4 regions of the Maricaulis sp. D1M11 genome follow, and region 3 is predicted to be linked to each of the others. Evidence: predicted binding sites of a transcription regulator. Region 3 holds the regulator's gene; each other region holds the start of a gene.
What was found. The regulator LexA, encoded in region 3, represses DNA repair genes until DNA is damaged. The targets are predictions, from matches to a motif close to ATGTTCCNCTTGTGTTCC.
Positions count from the first base shown of each region.

Region 1: a site for LexA is predicted at 2,648-2,665, ahead of recA (recombinase RecA). Genes of this name have one in related genera too.
Region 2: a site for LexA is predicted at 2,156-2,173, ahead of uvrA (excinuclease ABC subunit UvrA). Genes of this name have one in related genera too.
Region 4: a site for LexA is predicted at 1,145-1,162, ahead of RMQ97_RS10380 (VOC family protein). Genes of this name have one in related genera too.

Region 1 is NZ_JBKQWY010000005.1:159,382-164,329, reverse strand. Features, by position in the region: gene RMQ97_RS09915 (ATP-binding protein) at 1-1,058, shown strand, start outside; gene mltF (membrane-bound lytic murein transglycosylase MltF) at 1,089-2,561, opposite strand; gene recA (recombinase RecA) at 2,735-3,811, shown strand; gene alaS (alanine--tRNA ligase) at 4,468-4,948, shown strand, end outside.
Region 2 is NZ_JBKQWY010000002.1:363,911-368,858, reverse strand. Features, by position in the region: gene RMQ97_RS06005 (VOC family protein) at 1-585, shown strand, start outside; gene RMQ97_RS06000 (DUF3422 family protein) at 729-2,039, shown strand; gene uvrA (excinuclease ABC subunit UvrA) at 2,214-4,948, shown strand, end outside.
Region 3 is NZ_JBKQWY010000003.1:49,203-54,150, forward strand. Features, by position in the region: gene RMQ97_RS06595 (ComEC/Rec2 family competence protein) at 1-1,082, shown strand, start outside; gene lexA (transcriptional repressor LexA) at 1,076-1,777, opposite strand; gene trpC (indole-3-glycerol phosphate synthase TrpC) at 2,019-2,807, opposite strand; gene trpD (anthranilate phosphoribosyltransferase) at 2,823-3,836, opposite strand; gene RMQ97_RS06615 (anthranilate synthase component II) at 3,854-4,444, opposite strand; gene RMQ97_RS06620 (divergent polysaccharide deacetylase family protein) at 4,558-4,948, shown strand, end outside.
Region 4 is NZ_JBKQWY010000005.1:257,909-262,856, forward strand. Features, by position in the region: gene RMQ97_RS10370 (phosphoribosyl-ATP pyrophosphohydrolase) at 1-6, opposite strand, end outside; gene RMQ97_RS10375 (thymidylate synthase) at 16-870, opposite strand; gene RMQ97_RS10380 (VOC family protein) at 1,273-1,662, shown strand; RNA gene ssrA (transfer-messenger RNA) at 1,692-2,048, shown strand; gene RMQ97_RS10390 (hypothetical protein) at 2,661-2,984, shown strand; gene RMQ97_RS10395 (SspB family protein) at 3,200-3,706, shown strand; gene RMQ97_RS10400 (PaaI family thioesterase) at 3,715-4,191, shown strand; gene RMQ97_RS10405 (MFS transporter) at 4,219-4,948, shown strand, end outside.

The DNA of each region.
Region 1 (4,948 bases), on a different contig from region 3:
ATCCCGTTGGTGATCCATCCTATGGCGAGCTGCAGGCGATCAATCAGACCGTAGCCCGGGCGGCGGGTCTGGTGCGCAAACTTCTGGCTTTCTCGCGCAAGCAGACTTTCCGGATGGAAACGCTGGATGTGGGCAATGTGCTGTCGGATGTCTCAGTGCTGCTGCGTCAGATTGTCGAGGAAACCGTTCGTCTCGACATCGTTCATGGTCGTGGACTGCCCATGATCAAGGCGGATAAGGGCCAGTTGGAAACGGCGATCATCAATCTGGCGGCCAATGCCCGTGACGCCATGTCCCAAAAGGGCGGTGGCGCGCTGGTGATCACCACGCAGAAAGTGGATGCCGATCTCGTGCGCCAGGCCGGAGCTCCCAATCCGCGCGAGGGTGACTGGTTGTCCATCGCCGTACGGGATGAAGGTCATGGCATGGATAAGGAGACGCTGGAAAAGATTTTCGAGCCATTCTTTACGACCAAGGAAGCCGGCAAGGGGACGGGTCTGGGCCTGGCCACGGTGTATGGCATCGTCAAACAATCCGGCGGTTTTCTCTTCGCCGAGAGTGAAGTGAATGTCGGGACGACATTCACTATCTATCTGCCGGGACATACGCCAAGTGCGGAAGAGGCCCAGGAGATCCAGCAGGAAGAAGAGGCCAAACAGGTCGAGGCTCCGCCCGCCGATCTGTCGGGTAGCGGGCGCATCCTGCTGGTGGAAGACGAGGATGCCGTGCGTGCGATTGCGGCCAAAACTCTGATCAAGCGCGGTTATGACGTGGTTGAAGCGGCCGATGGCGAGGAAGCCTATGAGATTCTCGAGGATGATGAGGAGGGCTTCGACTTGCTCATTTCCGATGTCGTCATGCCGGGACTGGACGGGCCGGGTCTATTGGAAAAGGCGCGCGACATGCTGAGCGAGACCCGGGTGGTCTTCATCTCGGGCTATGCGGCGGAACAATTCTCCGAAACCCTGTCGCAGGAGCGCGAGATTGCCTTCCTGCCCAAACCCTTCACCCTGCCGCAACTGGCCGAGAAGGTGAAAACCATCCTGGCCGGGGAATAGGCCACACGCCGAACCGGGGGCGGGACCGGGTCAGATCTCCTGATTGGCCAGCAGCATGATCCGGTATTCTTGGATCTTCTCGACATACCGCACGGGTTCATGGCCACGCGCATATCCGTGGCGGGTCGTCGGATAGTGTTCCGGGTCAGACAACAGGGGCAGGGTGGTGGCAATATCCTGCCAGTTGTTTTTGTTCAGGCCTCTTTGTTCCGCCAGCCGACGAGCATCATAGAGATGACCCATGCCGACATTATAGGCGGCCAGGGCGAACCAGATCCGCTCCTCTTGCGGAATGTCATCGGGCAGGCGGTCAAGCAGATTGGCCAGATAACGCGACCCCCCTTCAATGCTTTGCAGCGGGTCTTCGCGGTCTTCCACGCCCATCTGCCGGGCAGTGGGCAGGGTCAGCATCATCAGGCCGCGCACTCCTGTCGCACTGACGGCATCGGGGTCCCAGTGTGATTCCTGATAGGCCTGGGCCGCCAGTGTTTGCCATTCCAGATCATGGGCCTCGGCCGCCGCTTCGAAATAGGGCTGGTAGTGGGGCAGGCGGGTGTCGAGCCGTTCAACAAATGTGGCGACATCCACATAGTCGAAATCGCCAAACCGGCCGAACCAGAAATGGTCCAGCTCATCGAGCAGGCCGGAGGTATGGGCCCAGGCAAATTCCGCCTCCAGCCGCGCCTCCAGACCCGTTGCGCGCGGGGAGACCAGCCAGGCCAGGGGACGGTCGCGGGTCAGGTTCAGGCTGACCGAGAGTTCGGGCATCAAAAGCCGCGCAATATCCACCAGATGGGAATCGGCCACGGTACAGTCATAAAGCCCCGCATCGACCAGTTCGAGCAGGGGCAAGGCCGAGCCAGCCGGCTGGGTGTCCCAGGTCAGTTCGGGCAGCGCGACGCGTCGGGTCTCCAGCGTTTCCTCATAGCTCGACCCCGATTGCACAATGAGTGAGGCCTCCGCGAGAGCGCCGGCGCGGCGTGGTCGAACCCCGCCCCGGCGGCAGACCAGCTGCTCCCGCACGAGCTTGTAGGCCGGGCCGAACCTCAGCCCCTGTGCCCGACGGGCGTCGGTGGCGGTCAGACCGGCCGCTGCGACATGGCCTTCGCCCACATTCAACGCACGGATGAGGGCCCGGATATCCGGTTTCACCCGAAATTCGACAGGCACGCCCATATGTTCGGCCAGGGCTGTCGCCAGATCGCGTTCATAGCCCACAAGCTCTCCCGACCGGGTCTGGAAATGGCTGGTCGGGCCGGTCAGGGTGAGCACGATCAATGGTCCGCCCGCATCGAGGTCGGGCAGATAGGCCGGGCTCACCAGGCCGGAGACGCTGTCGCGAATCATGACAGGCCCGGCGTCCGGGTCAGGCCGCTCCGATGCGGCCAGCGTGACCGCCACGAGGCTCATCAGCATCACACCCGTTCCGGTGTGGGAGCGAAGTTCGGGTTGCGACCGGAACCGGTTCCAGAGCGGCGCGATATGCCTGTGCCAAAGGGACATTCAAGCATGTTACTGGGGGCGAACGGGTGGCGCAATCGGGATTAGGCGAGTGGATGTTCCGCTTTGTTCTGTTTTGTTAACCATAAATGTTCCGCTTGTGTTCCGTGAACAAAACTGGTACGCGTTGTGGCAGTTGCCCGCTTGTTAGCGGCGTGAAATAAGGACAAGGGCAAATGAGCAAGGGCGCGATTCGACTCGTGAAAAACGAAAACAACGACAAGCAGAAGGCCATTGAGGCCGCACTCAGCCAGATCGACAAGGCGTTCGGCAAAGGCTCGGTGATGAAGCTCGGTCAGAAACCGGCGATGGAAATCGAGGCGGTGTCCACCGGGTCTCTGGGTCTGGATATTGCCCTGGGTGTGGGCGGTCTGCCCAAGGGCCGGATCATCGAGATCTATGGGCCGGAAAGCTCGGGCAAGACCACTCTGGCGCTGCACACCGTGGCCGAGGCTCAAAAGGCGGGCGGCGTGGCCGCTTTTGTCGATGCTGAACATGCCCTGGATCCGGTTTATGCGGCCAAGCTGGGCGTGGATGTGGGCGAGCTTCTGGTCTCCCAGCCTGACGCGGGTGAACAGGCGCTTGAGATCGCTGACACGCTCGTCCGGTCCGGCGCTGTCGATATCCTGGTGATCGACTCGGTCGCGGCCCTGACGCCGCGCGCCGAGCTGGAAGGGGAAATGGGGGATAGCCTGCCGGGCCTGCAAGCGCGCTTGATGAGCCAGGCGCTGCGCAAGCTGACGGCCTCCATCTCCAAATCCAACTGCTTGGTGATTTTCATCAATCAGATCCGCATGAAGATCGGTGTGATGTTCGGCTCTCCCGAGACCACGACCGGCGGTAATGCCCTGAAATTCTACTCTTCCGTCCGCCTGGATATCCGCCGAATCGGCGCGATCAAGAATCGCGATGAAGTGATCGGCAATCAGACCCGCGTGAAAGTGGTGAAGAACAAGGTCGCGCCCCCCTTCCGGGAGGTCGAGTTTGATATTCTCTACGGCGAAGGCATTTCCAAAATGGGTGAATTGCTGGATCTCGGCGTGAAGGGCGATGTCATTGAGAAGTCCGGCTCCTGGTATTCCTATAATTCCGAACGTATCGGACAGGGCCGTGAGAACGCGCGTCGTTTCCTGCTGGAGCACACGGATATCTCTGCGGAGATCGAGCGCAAGGTCCGGGCAAATGCCGGGTTGATCGCGGATGAGATGCTCACCGGTCCTGATGCGGATGATGACGCGGCGGCGGCCAGCTAGTCTCGCTCTTATTGGTGCGAGGCGTCGGGGCGTTCAGTCGTTTTGGCTGGCGTCCTGGCGATTGCAGTGAGTGGTGAGGCTCAACCGTTTGACCTGATTTGCTGAGCCTGATCTGTTGAGCCTCAGTTGTTGGACCGGATGAGCTGAATTCGGCGTTCCCAATTGGGTCGCCGAAACGGGCCTGCCAGTTTAGGGCACTGAATCAGCTCACGATATCAGATTGCACCATCAGATCACCTCATCAGATCCCAAAAGTGTCATCGAATTGGAACCGGGGCAGTCCGAACTGTCCCGGTTTCGTTTCGCCGGGATCGTTCGCGCGGTTGCCGAATCTGCTTGCGCGCCTGCCGAAGTCGTTCGATCGATCCGGTCACCGGATTAGTTAGCCGGTATCGACGCCTGATTGGGTTCGTTGAGCCCCGTCATCAAGCCCCCCTGGTCAAGAACCCGCCGCCGGGCCTGAAGATAGCCGTGCCTGCAGGCGTGTCGATGACAGCTCCTCTCTTGTGCTTCCGCGAAGATATGCAACATAGGCTGGGGCTGTTTGCGTGGGCGGGGAAGAGAAAACCCGGCGCATCATGGCCCGTGTGACCAGTACCGGATCAACGACCCAGGCACGGGCCTTCCCCCGTTCCTGCAATGTGGACTTTAGACCAATGACCAGCTTGCGCGATATCCGCTCGACCTTCCTCGATTATTTCGGCCGGAATGAGCACGAGATCGCGGCCTCAGCCCCGCTTGTGCCGCAAGATGATCCCACACTTCTGTTCGTGAATGCCGGCATGGTGCCGTTCAAGAATTATTTCACGGGTGCGGAAACCCCGTCGTCTGTGCGCGCGACATCGTCGCAGAAATGTGTGCGCGCGGGTGGCAAGCATAATGATCTCGACAATGTCGGATATACGGCCCGTCACCATACGTTTTTTGAAATGCTCGGTAATTTCTCCTTTGGTGATTATTTCAAGGAAGAGGCGATCCACCACGCCTGGACGCTGATCACCCGGGAGTTTGCCTTGCCTGCCGACAAGCTGCTCATCACGGTCTATTCCGAGGACGAGGAGGCGCGCACGCTCTGGCGCAAGATTGCAGGTCTGTCGGACGACCGGATCATTGGCATCTCCACCTCGGATAACTTCT
Region 2 (4,948 bases), on a different contig from region 3:
ATTGTCGAACCGGTCCGTTTTGCCGATGGCGTGGAAGGTGAACACCTGGCCCGTTTTGGTGAGATCGAACAGCGCGGTGTAGCCCTCACTCCCAAGGGTCGGGCGCTGTATGACCGCCTGCTCGACACGGTACGCGAGGTCATCACCCCGGCGCCCGACGGCTCCAATGCGGTGCAATACCGGGCCCATCTGGATGAGGTATTTTCCGCTTTCCCGGACGACTGGACCGCGATGCGAGAGCAGGGCCTGGCCTATTTCAGCTTTGCACTGAGCGAAGCCGGCAAGGCTGCGGCCGCAGCCCGTCACGACCCGGACCTGACCCTGGACACCCTGATCGAGCGCGGCTGGGTCACGGCCTCCCCGATTATCTATGAAGACTTCCTGCCGGTCAGTGCAGCCGGCATTTTCACCTCCAATCTCGGCGATGGTGATAGTGCGGCGCAGATCACCCGCTCCAACCAGGTTGAATTTGAAACCGCCCTGGGCGCGAAAGTCGCGGATCCGTTCGCTCTTTATGCTGCGATGGAAGCTGAAAGCCGCAACACGTGTCTGAACGCGTTCAAGACTGAGATTCCTGCCGAGTAATCGCCCGGCACGGGGCTGTGCTGCATCGAAGCTCACCGTGGGCCTGCCCAGCCAGCCCCTCGCCCCGGTTTTCGCTTGGGTCAACGCCCTGAACTGTGCCAGACCCGCCTCGTCCTCACGATGAAACCGGACGGAGGCCCGTGATGTCAGACCCTATGGCCGCAGATAATCAGGTGAACGCGGCACAGATGACGCTCCTGCGCGGCAAGCTGTTGCAAGAAGCGCATGCGCGTCCCTCCCTGCCCGCTCCGCTGCCGGCCCAGCTCACCCATTATGCCTTCATGCACAGACGCGACGGGCAGGTGCTCGATCCGGTCGCACAGATCGAGGCATTGTGTGCTGCGCTCGGGACACCGCCCCCGGATCCCGATGCCTGGCGTCATCAGATCGAATCGGGCCGGACCCGGCTGATCTGGGAACGCCATACCGAAATGAGTACGCTGACCTTGATGGAAGAAGGTCCAGGTAAACCACCTTTCTCCGGCCCACCCGAACTGGGACTGCCTGGCGAGGTGCTGGACCGGTTTGGCGATCTGCTCAGCGCCACCCGGCTGGACGTGCAACCCAGTTCGAAGGGACGGCTCAAGCCGGAACTCGCTCGCCAGGCCTTTGGGGAAAACCGTTTCATTGCCAGCGCGATTGGAGGGGGTGATTTCACCGTCGCGACCGATTTCAAGGCCGACGCGACGGGCGCAGTCCGCTTTATCCTGTTCGATCCCGGTGCACCCGATGATCGCCGCGGCCGCGTCGTGCAAAAACTCCTCGAAGTGGATGCCTACCGGATTGCTGCGCTTTTGGCGCTGCCCCTCGCACAGGCACTGGGACAGGAACTCAACCGGCTGGAAAACGCACTCGACACATTGTCCGCTCAGATCAGCGAACCCCCACAAACAGGCCGGGACAAGGATTTGCTGGAGCGTCTTTCCCGCATTGCCGGGGAGGTCACGGCAGCAGACGCGCGCACCCATTACCGCTTTGCGGCTTCGCGCGCCTATGATGCCGTCATGCGCGAACGGCTGACACGACTGCGCGAGGAACGGGTGGAAGGATATGAACGGCTCAGCGTCTTTCTGGAACGACGTCAGGCGCCGGCCATGCGGACCTGCGAGGCGGCCCAACGCCGGCTCGACGCGCTGGGCCAGCGTGTGACCCGCGCCAATCAACTTCTAGCAACCCGTGTGAATGTCGCCCTGGAAGACCAGAATGCCGCCCTCCTGGCCTCAATGGATCAGCGCGCTCGCCTGCAACTCAGACTTCAGGAAACCGTCGAAGGCCTCTCGACTGTTGCCATCACCTATTATGGCACCGGCCTCGCCCACTACCTTTTCAAAGGGGTGGCGGGCAGTTTCTGGCCGGCGCTGAATGTGGCGCTCGCCACAGCCCTCGTGGTGCCGGTCATTTTTGGCGGAGTCTGGCTCGCGCTCCAGCGGGTGAAACGATCCTTGCGAGACTGACCTCTACCCCCTCTCCTGCCAGCCTTGTGTCAGGAGCAAACCGGTTCACAGGCTGGACGACGCCCTGTGTGAGCCCTAAATGTGTCCGTTCTGCACTTCTTCTGGACAGAGCGGAGATGTTCTCCCATTGTTCCGCGCAACACTGACATTTCCGACTCAAGGCAGGCTTACCGTATGGCGCTCGACAAAATCCGTGTGCAAGGCGCGCGCGAACACAATCTGAAAAATGTCTCCGTCGATCTGCCACGCGACAGTCTGATCGTTTTCACCGGCCTGTCGGGATCGGGCAAATCCTCCCTCGCCTTTGACACCATTTATGCCGAGGGACAGCGGCGCTATGTGGAAAGCCTGTCGGCCTATGCCCGCCAATTCCTGGAGTTAATGGCCAAGCCGGACATGGATTCCATCGAGGGCCTGTCGCCTGCGATCTCGATTGAACAGAAGACCACTTCCAAAAACCCGCGTTCCACGGTGGGTACGGTCACCGAGATCTATGACTATATGCGCCTGTTATGGGCGCGTGTGGGTGTGCCCTATTCGCCGGCGACCGGCCTGCCGATTGAAAGCCAGACCGTCAGTCAGATGGTCGACCGACTGATGGAGCTGGAAGACGGTGCACGCCTCTATCTGCTGGCGCCCGTGGTGCGCGGCCGCAAGGGGGAATACCGCAAGGAATTCGCCGAATGGCTCAAGGCGGGCTTCCAGCGGGTGAAGGTCGACGGCGAATTCTACACGATGGAAGACGCGCCCGAACTCGACAAAAAATTCAAGCACGATATCGATGTGGTCGTCGATCGCATCGTGATCCGCGAGGGCATGGAAAGCCGTCTGGCGGACAGTCTGGAAACAGCGCTAGGGCTGGCGGACGGCATCGCCATTGCGGAATTCGCCGACCGCAAGGATGAGGATGGCGCCCCGCAGCGCATTGTCTTCTCCGAGAAATTTGCGTGTCCGGTCTCCGGTTTCACGATTTCAGAGATCGAACCGCGCCTGTTCTCGTTCAACAATCCCTTCGGCGCCTGTCCGAGCTGTGATGGGCTGGGGCAATCCCTGAAATTCGACCCGGGTCTCGTTGTGCCCGAGGGGGAGAAATCACTCAATGACGGGGCCATCGCGCCCTGGAGCCGTGCGACGTCGAAACTCTATCAGCAAACCCTTCAGGCCCTGGCAGATCACTTCGGTGGCGATATGTTCGCGCCCTGGTCCTCCCTGCCCAAGAAATTCCGCGACGTCGTGCTCTATGGCACCAAGGAGAAGATCAAATTCATCTATGAAGATGGTCTGCGCAAATTCGAAACCCAGAAAGCCTTTGAGGGGGTTATCCCCAATCTGGAACGACGCTGGCGCGAAACCGACAGCAGCTGGGTGCGCGAAGATCTGGCCCGGTTCCAATCCTCCCAGCCGTGCGAAACCTGTGGTGGACGACGTCTGAAACCGGAAGCCCTGGCGGTCAAGATTGGCGGCTATGACATTTCGGACGCCAGCAAGCTGTCGATCCGCAAGGCCCGTGACTGGTTTGCCCAGATTCCTGACAGCCTCACAGTCAAGCAGAACGCGATCGCCGAACGCATTCTCAAGGAAATCCTCGAACGCCTGAAATTCCTCAATGATGTGGGCCTGGACTATCTGACACTGGATCGGGCCTCCGGCACATTGTCAGGCGGGGAAAGCCAGCGCATTCGCCTGGCCAGCCAGATCGGTTCCGGTCTGACCGGCGTGCTCTATGTGCTCGACGAGCCCTCTATCGGCCTGCACCAGCGTGACAATACCCGCCTGCTGGAGAGCCTCCAGGGATTGCGGGATCTGGGCAATACCGTGATCGTGGTGGAGCATGATGAGGAGGCCATCCTGACCGCCGATTATGTCGTGGATCTGGGTCCGGCCGCAGGCGTGCACGGCGGGGATATTGTGGCCGCCGGCACGCCCGATGAAATCAAGGCCCATCCTGACAGTCTGACCGGACAATATCTCAGCGGCTCCCGCTCAATCACCATCCCAGCCGAGCGGCGCAAGATCGACAAGAAACGCAAGGTGCGTGTCGTCGGCGCCAAGGGCAATAATCTCAAAAATGTCACGGCGGAATTCCCGCTCGGTGTGATGACCTGCGTGACGGGGGTCTCGGGCGGCGGCAAGTCCACCTTGACCATCGAGACCTTTTACAAGGCGGCCGCACGTCGTTTGTCCAAGGCCCAGACGGTTCCCGCACCGCATGACACGATCGAGGGCCTCGACAAGCTCGACAAGGTCATCGACATCGACCAGTCACCCATTGGCCGCACACCGCGCTCGAACCCGGCCACCTATACCGGCGCCTTCACGCCCATTCGGGAGTGGTTTGCCCAGCTGCCCGAAGCCAAGACCCGCGGATACAAGCCCGGTCGGTTCTCCTTCAATGTGAAGGGGGGACGGTGCGAGGCCTGCCAGGGGGATGGCGTGGTGAAGATTGAAATGCACTTTCTGCCGGACGTGTATGTGCCGTGCGATGTGTGTCATGGCGCCCGCTTCAACCGCGAAACCCTGGAGATCAAGTTCAAGGGCAAGTCCATCGCGGATGTGCTGGACATGACGGTCGAGGAAGGTGCGGACTTCTTCAAGGCCGTTCCGGCCGTGCGCGACAAGCTGGAAACCCTCAAACGGGTTGGCCTGGGTTATATCAAGGTCGGCCAACCGGCCAACCAGCTCTCGGGCGGTGAGGCCCAGCGGGTCAAACTGTCCAAGGAATTGTCAAAGCGCGCCACAGGCAAGACCCTGTACATCCTGGACGAACCCACCACGGGTCTTCATTTCGAGGATGTCCGCAAATTGCTCGAAGTGCTGCACGAACTCGTCAATACCGGCAATACGGTCGTGGTGATCGAACACAATCTCGACGTCGTCAAAACGGCGGACTGGGTGATCGATATCGGACC
Region 3 (4,948 bases):
CCGCCTGTTTACTGGGCGCTGTTCTGGTCTCCCGGCGGGCTTTGTCCATGAATGCTCTGGGCCTAGCGTGTGTGATGATCCTGATCCTGGCGCCGCACAGTGTGCTGTCAGTCGGTTTCCAAATGAGTTTTGCGGCCACCGGTGCCCTGATCCGGGCCTATGAACTGGCACGCCCGGTTGTTCAGGCCCGTCGCTGGCCGATTATCGTGACACTTCCCGGCGGTGTCGCCTTCACCAGCGCCATAGCCGGGAGTGCAACATCCGTCTTTTCGGCCTTTCATTTTCATCACCTCGCCAAGACCGGCTTTTTTGCCAATGTGCTAGTCATGCCGATCTTTTCCCTGATTGTGATGCCGGTCGGGTTTCTCGCCCTCGTCTTGATCCCGTTGGGATGGGATGGCCCTGTATTCGAGGTGATGGGGTTTGGCTTGCGGCTGTGCCTGTCGTTCGCGCGATGGACCTCAGGGGGGGAGGGCGTTCTCATTCCCATCGCAGCCGCGCCTCCCTGGCTATTGGCCGGTTTGTCCGCATCTGTGGTCTGGTTTCTCGTCGTACGGGGGCTACGCGCCCTGATTGCGCCAAGCCTGGTCTTTCTCGTGAGTGTGATCATCTGGTTCGCCAGCACTCCTCCCCACCTGGTGATTACGGAAGAGGGCGTTATTGTGGCGCAGGAGGATGGAAATCTGTGGACCTCACACCCTCGTCAGGGCCGTTTTGCGCGCCGGGTTTTTGCCGAGCGCGCTGCGGTGTCAGAGACCCTCAGTCCGGCGCCCCAGAGGTGTGACGCTTCAGGCTGCGTTTATTTCCTCGGCCAAATCCGGATTGCACGGCCGAGCGATATGTCTGTCTGGTTCGAGGACTGTGAACGGGCCGACATTCTGGTCCTGCCCCAATCCTTGCCGGACTGGCGGCGGCAGTCCTGTTCAGCCCGAATTATCGGCGTGGAGGAACGTGTGACGCAGGGCAGTCTGGCCCTGTGGATCCGCAATGACGACATCCGCGATCACGTCTGGGTCGAAGACACCCGGCGATACCGGATCTGGGCTGGAGCTGAAGAGCGAGGACGACACTCCGCTCAGTGATATTTGCGGATCAGCCCCACCAGCGTGCCCTGAACCTTTACACGTTCCGGGCCGAAAATGCGGGTTTCATACTCCGGATTGGCGGCCTCCAGGGCGATGGATCCGCCCTTCTTGCGCAGACGTTTGAGCGTGGCCTCTTCATCATCAACCAGAGCCACGACAATCGTGCCATTCTCGGCGGACTGGGCCTTTTTGATCAGGACCAGATCACCATCGAGAATGCCGGCCTCGATCATGGAATCGCCCTTGACCTCGAGCGCGAAATGCTCGCCGCCCTGGATCATGTCGGCGGGAACGGGAAGGCGGTCCGTTTCATGCTGAATGGCCGCGATGGGCACACCGGCGGCAATCCGGCCCAGGATCGGGATGTCCACACTCGCATCAGATCCGGGCTCATCAACGGTTTTGCGCTGGAAGTCCGGGCGAACCACATTGCGGGTATCCTCGACCTGTTCGGTCTTCTGGGCCCCACGAACAGCATCTTCGGGAAGCTTGATGACTTCAAGCGCGCGAGCGCGATGAGCCAGGCGCCGGATAAAGCCGCGCTCTTCCAGAGCCGTGATCAGGCGGTGAACCCCTGATTTCGAGGCGAGGTTCAAGGCGCCTTTCATCTCGTCAAAAGAGGGAGACACGCCCGTATCTCGAATCCGCTCGTGAATGAACAGAAGAAGCTCGTGTTGTTTCCGCGTCAGCATGGCGCATTCCTTCCAGCCGGACCCTGGTGCCATGGGAGTGGGCATGCCCCAAACCCTTGCGCCATCAGGGATTGTCCTGTCAGACCCTGCTCAGCCTGTGCGCATCAGTGCCGAAGCGCACGGAACAAAGCAGGAATCACCTGTGTTCTACAAGTGTTCCGCACATCGGTCAAGCGAGGGGCTTTTGGTCCGGCGCGCGGCGGGGCACGTCCGGCGAATGCCATGGTCTAGCAGGCGTGTTTTAGCCCAGCAGGCGCCGAGTCGCGGCCGTGACATCATCCTGACGCATCAGGCTTTCGCCGACCAGCAGAGCTTCAGCTCCGGCATCCTTGAGGCGGGCGACGTCGGCGGGAGTGAAAATACCGCTCTCCGCGACTAGAAGGCGATCTTCCGGAACGCGTGGCGCCAGGTTTTCGAAGGTCTGCAGGCTTGTTTCGAACGTGCGCAGATTACGGTTGTTAATGCCCACGAGCGGGGCATTGAGGGCAATGGCACGATCCAGCTCCGGACCGTCATGCACTTCAACCAGAACGTCCATACCCCATTTTTCAGCCTCATCGGTCAGGGTGCGGGCGCAGTCATCATTAATGGCGGCCAGGATGAGAAGAATGGCGTCCGCCCCCAGGGCCCGGGCCTCGGCGACCTGATAGATGTCATACATGAAATCCTTGCGCAGGGCGGGCAGGGCGACCGCATCACGTGCCATTGTCAGGAATTCATCGGCGCCTTGAAAACTGGGGCCGTCAGTGAGGACAGAGAGACATGTCGCACCCCCGGCCTCATAGGCCTTGGCCAGTTCCGGCGGATTGAAATCTTCGCGGATCAATCCTTTAGACGGGCTGGCTTTCTTGATTTCGGCGATGAGCCCCATCTTGCCGTTTTTGGAAGAGTCGATCAGGGCCTGGCGGAAACCTCGCACGGGCGCAACATCGCGCGCGGCCGCGGCGACGTCATCATAACTGCGGCGCGCCTTGCAGGCGGCAATATGGTCCAGCTTGTACGCACCGATACGGGTCAGGGTGTCGGACATGGTATTCTCCCGGTCTCAGGCGTTGGAAATGGCGATCATCTGATCGAGGACAGTGCGGGCGCCGCCGCTGTCGATGGCGGTTGTGGCTCCCTCAATCCCGGCCGCGAGGTCCTCGGCGAGACCACCCAGATACAGGGCTGCACCCGCATTGAGGCGAACAATATCGCGATAGGCGGAGTGTTCGCCGTCCAGCAAGCGGCGGATGGCGGCCGCATTGTAGTCAGCATCACCGCCCTTCAGGTCCGCTTCCTCGACCAGCGAAATCCCGAACTGGCCCGGATCAATGATGTATTCGCGAATTTCACCTGACTTGAGTTCCACCACATCTGTCTGGGTCGTGGTGGTGATCTCGTCCATTCCGTCCTGGCCGCACACGACAAGGGCGTGTTCACATCCCAGCGCCTCCAGGGCCCGGGCCATGGGAACGAGCCAGCGCTTGTGATAGACGCCCAGCAATTGACGTCGGGTTCCGGCCGGATTGGACAGCGGACCGAGAAGGTTGAACACGGTGCGCACGCCGAGCGTCTTGCGCGCTTCTCCGACGTGACGGACGGCGGAATGATGGGCGGGTGCGAACAGGAATCCGGCTCCCGCTTCCTCGAGCGAACGTTGCACGAGGTCGGGACCGGCATCGAGATTGACCCCCAGACTGGCCAGAACATCGGACGAGCCCGATTTTGACGAGGCCGCCCGGTTGCCATGTTTGGCGACCTTGGCGCCACCGCCTGCCGCAACGATCGCAGCTGCGGTCGAGATGTTATACGCCCCTTTGCCATCCCCGCCGGTTCCGCAGGTGTCAATGGCGTTTTCGGGTGCCGTGATCGATGTCATGCGGCTGCGCATGACGCGCGCTCCGGCTGCAATATCTTCCGGTTGTTCACCCTGGGCGGCGAGCCCCATAAGGAAGCCAGAGATCTGGATGTTACTAGCGGCGCCATCCATCAGCTCGCCAAAGGCGGCCTCGATATCGGTGGCGGCCGGGCGTTCGGCACGGGAAAAGGCCTGCAGGCAGGCATTCAATGCGGACATGACGATCTCCGGAAGGCTCAGGCGGCCGCTTGCGTGTCGAGACCCGTAAGGGCGAGGAAATTCGCCAGCAGGGCATGACCATGTTCAGACGCGATCGATTCGGGGTGGAATTGAACGCCGTGAATGGGGCGATGGGCATGGGACAGGCCCATGATCTCGCCATCCTCTGTCCAGGCGGTCACCGTGAGGTCTTCGGGCAAATCCTCCCGACGAACCGACAGGCTGTGATAGCGCGTCGCTGTAAACGGCGAGGGCAGGCCGGAAAACACGCCCGTTCCGGTGTGCTCAATCGGGCTGGTTTTGCCGTGCATGATGTCCTTGGCCTGGATCACGGTTCCGCCGAACACCTGACCAATGGACTGATGTCCCAGACACACACCCAGAATGGGCATGTCCTCGGGCGCAGATCGGAGAAGGTCCAGACAGATGCCGGCGCGATCCGGGTCACACGGTCCGGGGGACAGCAGAATGCCGGAAGGGTTCATTCGCCAGACCTCGTCGACAGTCAGCGCATCATTGCGCACCACACGTGTATCGGCGCCCAACTCCTGGACGTAATGCACGAGATTGAAGGTGAAACTGTCGTAGTTATCGATGATCAGCAGCATGAGCTCCTCCGTATGGCGGGAAAATAGACTGTTGATAGGCCGGAGCCAATGCGGTTCGCGCAGGCGGAATCAGGGTTTAACGCGTGTTAACCCTTTCAGAGCCTCCTGTGAGCATGAACACTGATCGACCTTCGCTGATTCGCGGACCGCATCCGGTCGTCACGGCCCTGTCTGGAGCGGCCGGAGCGCTAGTGTTTATGGTCGGAGCGATCATGATGTCGGCCTCTGCTGAACCGTCAAACGCTGCGTCGAGCCATGACGTGTCCGGACCACCTCAGGACCCATCGAACATGATTCTGACAGCGAACATGTCGGAACCGGCAAGTGCCGACCACGTATCGGATCTTGATCTTGCACGCGCACAAGGTCTGGTCGATCGGGCGGTTTCGCAACGCGAAAGCGTGTCCGGTTTGGCGTATGTGGAAGATATTGGGCCCGCGCCCGAAAGTCGGGCCATTACCGCCCGGGCAGGGGATGGGCGTGCCGAGCGCGAAGCTCAGCTCG
Region 4 (4,948 bases), on a different contig from region 3:
AGACATGGGATTCTCCTAGACCGCGACAGGCGCAGTGATGCGCGGATGCGGGTCATAACCTTCGAGAACAATGTCTTCGTATTCAAAGGCGAACAGGTCCTGGGCCTCCGGATTGAGCTGCAGGCGCGGCAGGGCTCGCGGTGTCCGCGATAACTGCTCGCGCACCTGGTCCACATGATTGGAATAGATGTGGGCATCGCCAAAGGTGTGAATGTACTCACCCGGCTCCAGACCGCAGACCTGGGCCACCATACAGGTCAAAAGGGCGTAGGACGCGATGTTGAATGGTACGCCCAGGAACATGTCGGCCGAGCGCTGATACAGCTGGCAGGACAGCTTCCCGTTGGCGATATTGAATTGATAGAGCGTGTGGCAGGGCGGCAGGGCCATGTTGGGCACGTCCACCGGATTCCAGCCGGACACGATCAAGCGGCGTGACGCCGGATTGCTCCTGATCTGCTGAAGAATGTTGGACAGTTGATCGATTTCCGTCCCGTCGGGACCTTCCCAGCGGCGCCATTGCTTACCGTAAACCGGTCCGAGATCGCCATTCTCATCGGCCCACTCATCCCAGATACTCACCCCGCGCTCCTGCAGCCAGCGCACATTCGTTTCGCCGCGCAGGAACCACAACAGTTCAATGGCAATGGACTTGAAGTGCACTTTCTTGGTGGTCAGAAGCGGAAAGCCTTCCGACAGATCGCAACGCAATTGCCGGCCAAAGACCGCACGGGTGCCAACGCCCGTACGATCATCCTGATCCGCACCGGTTTCCAGAATGTCTTCGAGGAGTTCGAGATAGGCCCGCTCAACCTTTGATCCCGCAGACAGGTCGCGGCGCGACCGCGTCTCGTTGGACGCCTCGGTCATCTTGGAGCCTTCGGCCGCATTGGACGTCGATGTCAGGGGGGCGATATCCGCCATGAAAACTCTCCTCTCCTGCCGGCTCGGGTATTCAGGCAAGTATTGGGGCAGGTCGTGGGACTCTGAACGTTCAACACAAAATCTTAGCGCCGATTCGCTCGAGGCACGTCGGTGAAATCAGTTCCATCCACACAAATCTCCGCGCGCAATCGAGACTTCAAAAAGGTGAGCGAGACATTTTGGACTTGCGTTTGCATAGTCTGAGGCTAAGGTGCTCGCAAGAACATAACAAGAACATGTTTTGTGGGGGCCGATCTTGTGTGGCCCCAATTCAATGACGTTTTGATGACGCTTTTGCTGTCCGGATTTGCACGCGCGGACCGGGCCAAACCTTCAGGAGATATGAGAATGCTGGGATATGTCACTTTGGGGACCAATGATCTGGACCGGGCGGCCGCTTTTTATGACAAGCTGTGTGCCGAATTCGGCGTGAGCCGCATGATGGGCGACGAGAACTTCATCGCCTGGGGCAAGCCGGACGGCGGCGCCGGTATCGGCCTGACCAAACCCTTTGACGGCAACCCGGCAACGGTTGGCAATGGTGTCATGGCCGCATTCCAGGCCGACAGCCGCGAACAAGTAGACAAGGTCTACAAGCTGGCTGTGGAAGAGCTCGGTGGCCAGTGCGAGGGTCCGGCCGGCCCGCGCGGTGATGGCAGTTTCTACGCCGGCTATTTCCGCGACCCCGATGGCAACAAGCTCAATGTGTTCTTTATGGACTATTCGAGCGCGGGATAAGCCCCAGCACAGCGAGCGAACTGGGCGGGGATCTTTCACCCGCCCCTCGTATCGCTTATATTGAAGAGGCTGGTTCGCCAGCTATGGCGATAAACGCGCTCGTAATAACCGGATCGGACCCGGGGGCAGTACCCGGCGGCTCCACCAATACCTCTGTGTCGTGGCACAGCGTGCGGGGCCGAAACAGGATTGACGAACGGGTAAAGGGGTATGCTTTCGCTCGGGTGAGGCCCGTTACAGGCTCGTTTTTGAAAGTTGCCAACGACAACTTTGCTGAAGAGGTCGCTCTCGCTGCGTAAGCAGCGCGGGATATCTCGCCTAAAACTCCTGGGCTCTTAGCATGCTCAGGCGGGGCTCGGAGGCGCCTGGCAACAGAAGCCTCCACTTCTCTCCCCAACCCTTGCCGACACTCTCTTGGCCACATTTTTGTCCGCCTGATGCGTCTACAGGGTGCGATCCGCACCCTGCGCGCGACACTCTCTTTACGTCGATTGCAAACCGTCTGTCTGGGGTAGATGCCGAGTGTTTGGCGTGGATACGGTCTTTGACAGTGAACCGATGGCCGAACGACCATCGAACTGACCCAACTCCCGCGCGCGTCTGGTCGCAGGTCGATCCTGTTTCCAACGCCCGGTCAGTACACACGCCTGATCCGCCCGGAGCGCTGACCGTCCATGCATGACGACATCAAGAGCACGCCGTCATTGACGTCGTTCTATTCTTACCTTTCCCGTCGTTTGATCCGTTCGTTGCATGAGACCGGTCGACCTGAGACGAGAGCACGAATCGGAGCGCTCGAAACGCTTCGGAACTGGCGTACCCTCCCGCCCTCACATGTGCGTGAACATTCACTTCTGACTTACTTTACAACCGTTTATTGGCTGCACCCCGCACTTTCTGCCACTCAACACCACAAATCAACGCGCCTCACGTGTTTCACTTTGACATGCCCGAATTGAGCGTATAGAGCGGACAAGCAAGCTTATTTGGGGGACATCATGAAAAAGCTTTTCTTCATTGCTCTGGCATCTGCATTTGCCGTGACCGGTTGTACATCCACGACCAAAGTTGCCGCGCGCCAGCCGGGCGATCGTGACCTGACCTGTGCTGAACTCGTCACCGAATTCGACAACCTGGACGCCGTTCAGGAAGAAGCCGAGAACAATCAGGGCGTCAACACCGCCAATGTTGCGGCTGTCGTTTTCTTCTGGCCTGCCGCTGTCGGTAACTACATGGAAGCCGACCGCGCCATGGATCTGGTTGAAGAACGCCGCAACCACCTGACCGAGCTCTATGACAACAAAGGCTGCACCGGCCGCTAAGTCATCCGCTCATTCGGATTGGAAAGGCGCCTGAGGGCGCCTTTCTTTTTTCTCTCGCCCGCAACGGGCAATTCAATGTCTTACCTCGGCTATTTCTAAAAGCGTCGCATTGTTGCAACTGCATTAACGGCTCTTGCAGTTCGACTGAGCGAAGTCGTTTGACCTCCCTTGAGACGCGTTTACCTTGCCTCACGAAGGCATAGGGGGAATGGCCGATGGCAAAAGATCTGATGCGCTACGACATCATGGCGCAAGAAGCCTTGCGCGGCGTTGTTCGCGAGGCCCTGCTGGTCGCAGCGGGCGGCGAAGGCCTTCCTGGCAATCATCATTTTTACATTACCTTCCGCACCCGTGCGCCGGGGGTGGATATCGATGCCAGCCTGCTGGAAAAATATCCGGACGAAATGACGATCGTGCTGGAACACCAGTTCTGGGATCTCAATATCACGGATCGCGGCTTCGAAGTGACACTTCGCTTCTCCGGCGTGCCAAAATATCTCAGCCTGCCCTTTTCGGCGATCTCACGCTTCCACGACCCCAGCGTCGGTTTCCACCTGCAATTCGACCCGGATCCGGAAGCGGACAATGATGATATCGAGGCAGAGCTGGGCTCCGAGATCGATGATGACAACCCGGACGCCCCGGACACGCCTCCCAGCCGGCCCGCGCCCGGTGATGGCGGTGGCCAGGTTGTGAGTCTGGACAGTTTCCGCAAGAAATAGCCATCATCGTGTCGGACAAGCCGCCCTTGCCCGCCGATTTGCGCCCGGGTCGCCCCGAACGACTGTCCGCGAACGAGATTCGCGATGTCATGGACCAGTTGCGGACCCAGCCGCATGCGGCCAGCCTCTTGGGTTTCAAGGCCGTGGATTTCTCTATAGAGGACGCGTGGATCGAGGCCGAGTTTGACCCGGATCCACGCACGGCCAATATGCGCGGCGGTGTGCAGGGCGGAATGATCTGCGCAATGCTGGACGAGGTCATGTCCTTCGCCGTGGTCATTGGCGAGGGATTTACGGTCGGTGTGCCGACGCTGGAAATGAAAACCAGCTTCCTCGCCCCCCTGCCCCTGGGTGTCTGCCGGGGTCACGGTCAGGCCGTGCGTATCGGACGCAATATCGCCTTCATGGAAGGGACGATCTGGACGCCGGACGGGCAGATCGCCGCCAAGGCCACCTCGACCTGCCAGGTTCGCCGTCCTACATAGAGCCCGCCCCGACAGCGCGCGAGCCCCATGACCGAGATCTCCGATTTTTCCGGCAAGGCCAAAGCCCTTGCCCTGATTGCCCTGGCCCAGATCCTGGCCTTGTCGGTCTGGTTTGCAGGTGCAGCCGCACTGCCGGCCCTTCTCAATGCGGCCGAACTGGCCTCCTGGCACCAGGCCGCGCTGACCAGCGCCGTCCAGATCGGTTTTGTGATCGGCGCGATAACCAGTGCCCTCTATGGCCTGCCTGATCGTTTTGACCCGCGCCGTGTCTTTACACTCGGCAGTGTCATGGCCGCTCTTGCCAACCTGATCGCTCTGGTTTTGCCGCCCGACAGCCTGGCCCTGATCGCAACGCGAGCCCTGGCCGGGGCCAGCCTGGCCCTGGTCTATCCCGTCGGTATGAAACTGGCCGCGAGCTGGGCGCGAGGCGATGCCGGACTTCTTGTCGGACTTCTGGTTGGCGCCCTGACCCTGGGGTCTGCCCTGCCCTTCGCCTTTAATGCAGCCGGGCTGGGTCTGGGCTGGCAAACCCCTTTCCTGATTTCGGCCCTGGCCGCCCTGTCCGCCGGGATGCTCATCCTGTTGGCCAAGCCGGGACCCGGCCTCAAACCCGCTCCGCCCCTCGACCCCTCAGCCGCACTGATGGCGGTGCGCGATCCGGCGCTGCGCCTCGCCAATCTGGGTTATCTGGGCCATATGTGGGAGTTGTACGCCATGTGGGCGTGGATCGGTCCCTTCCTGCATGCCCACGGGGCGT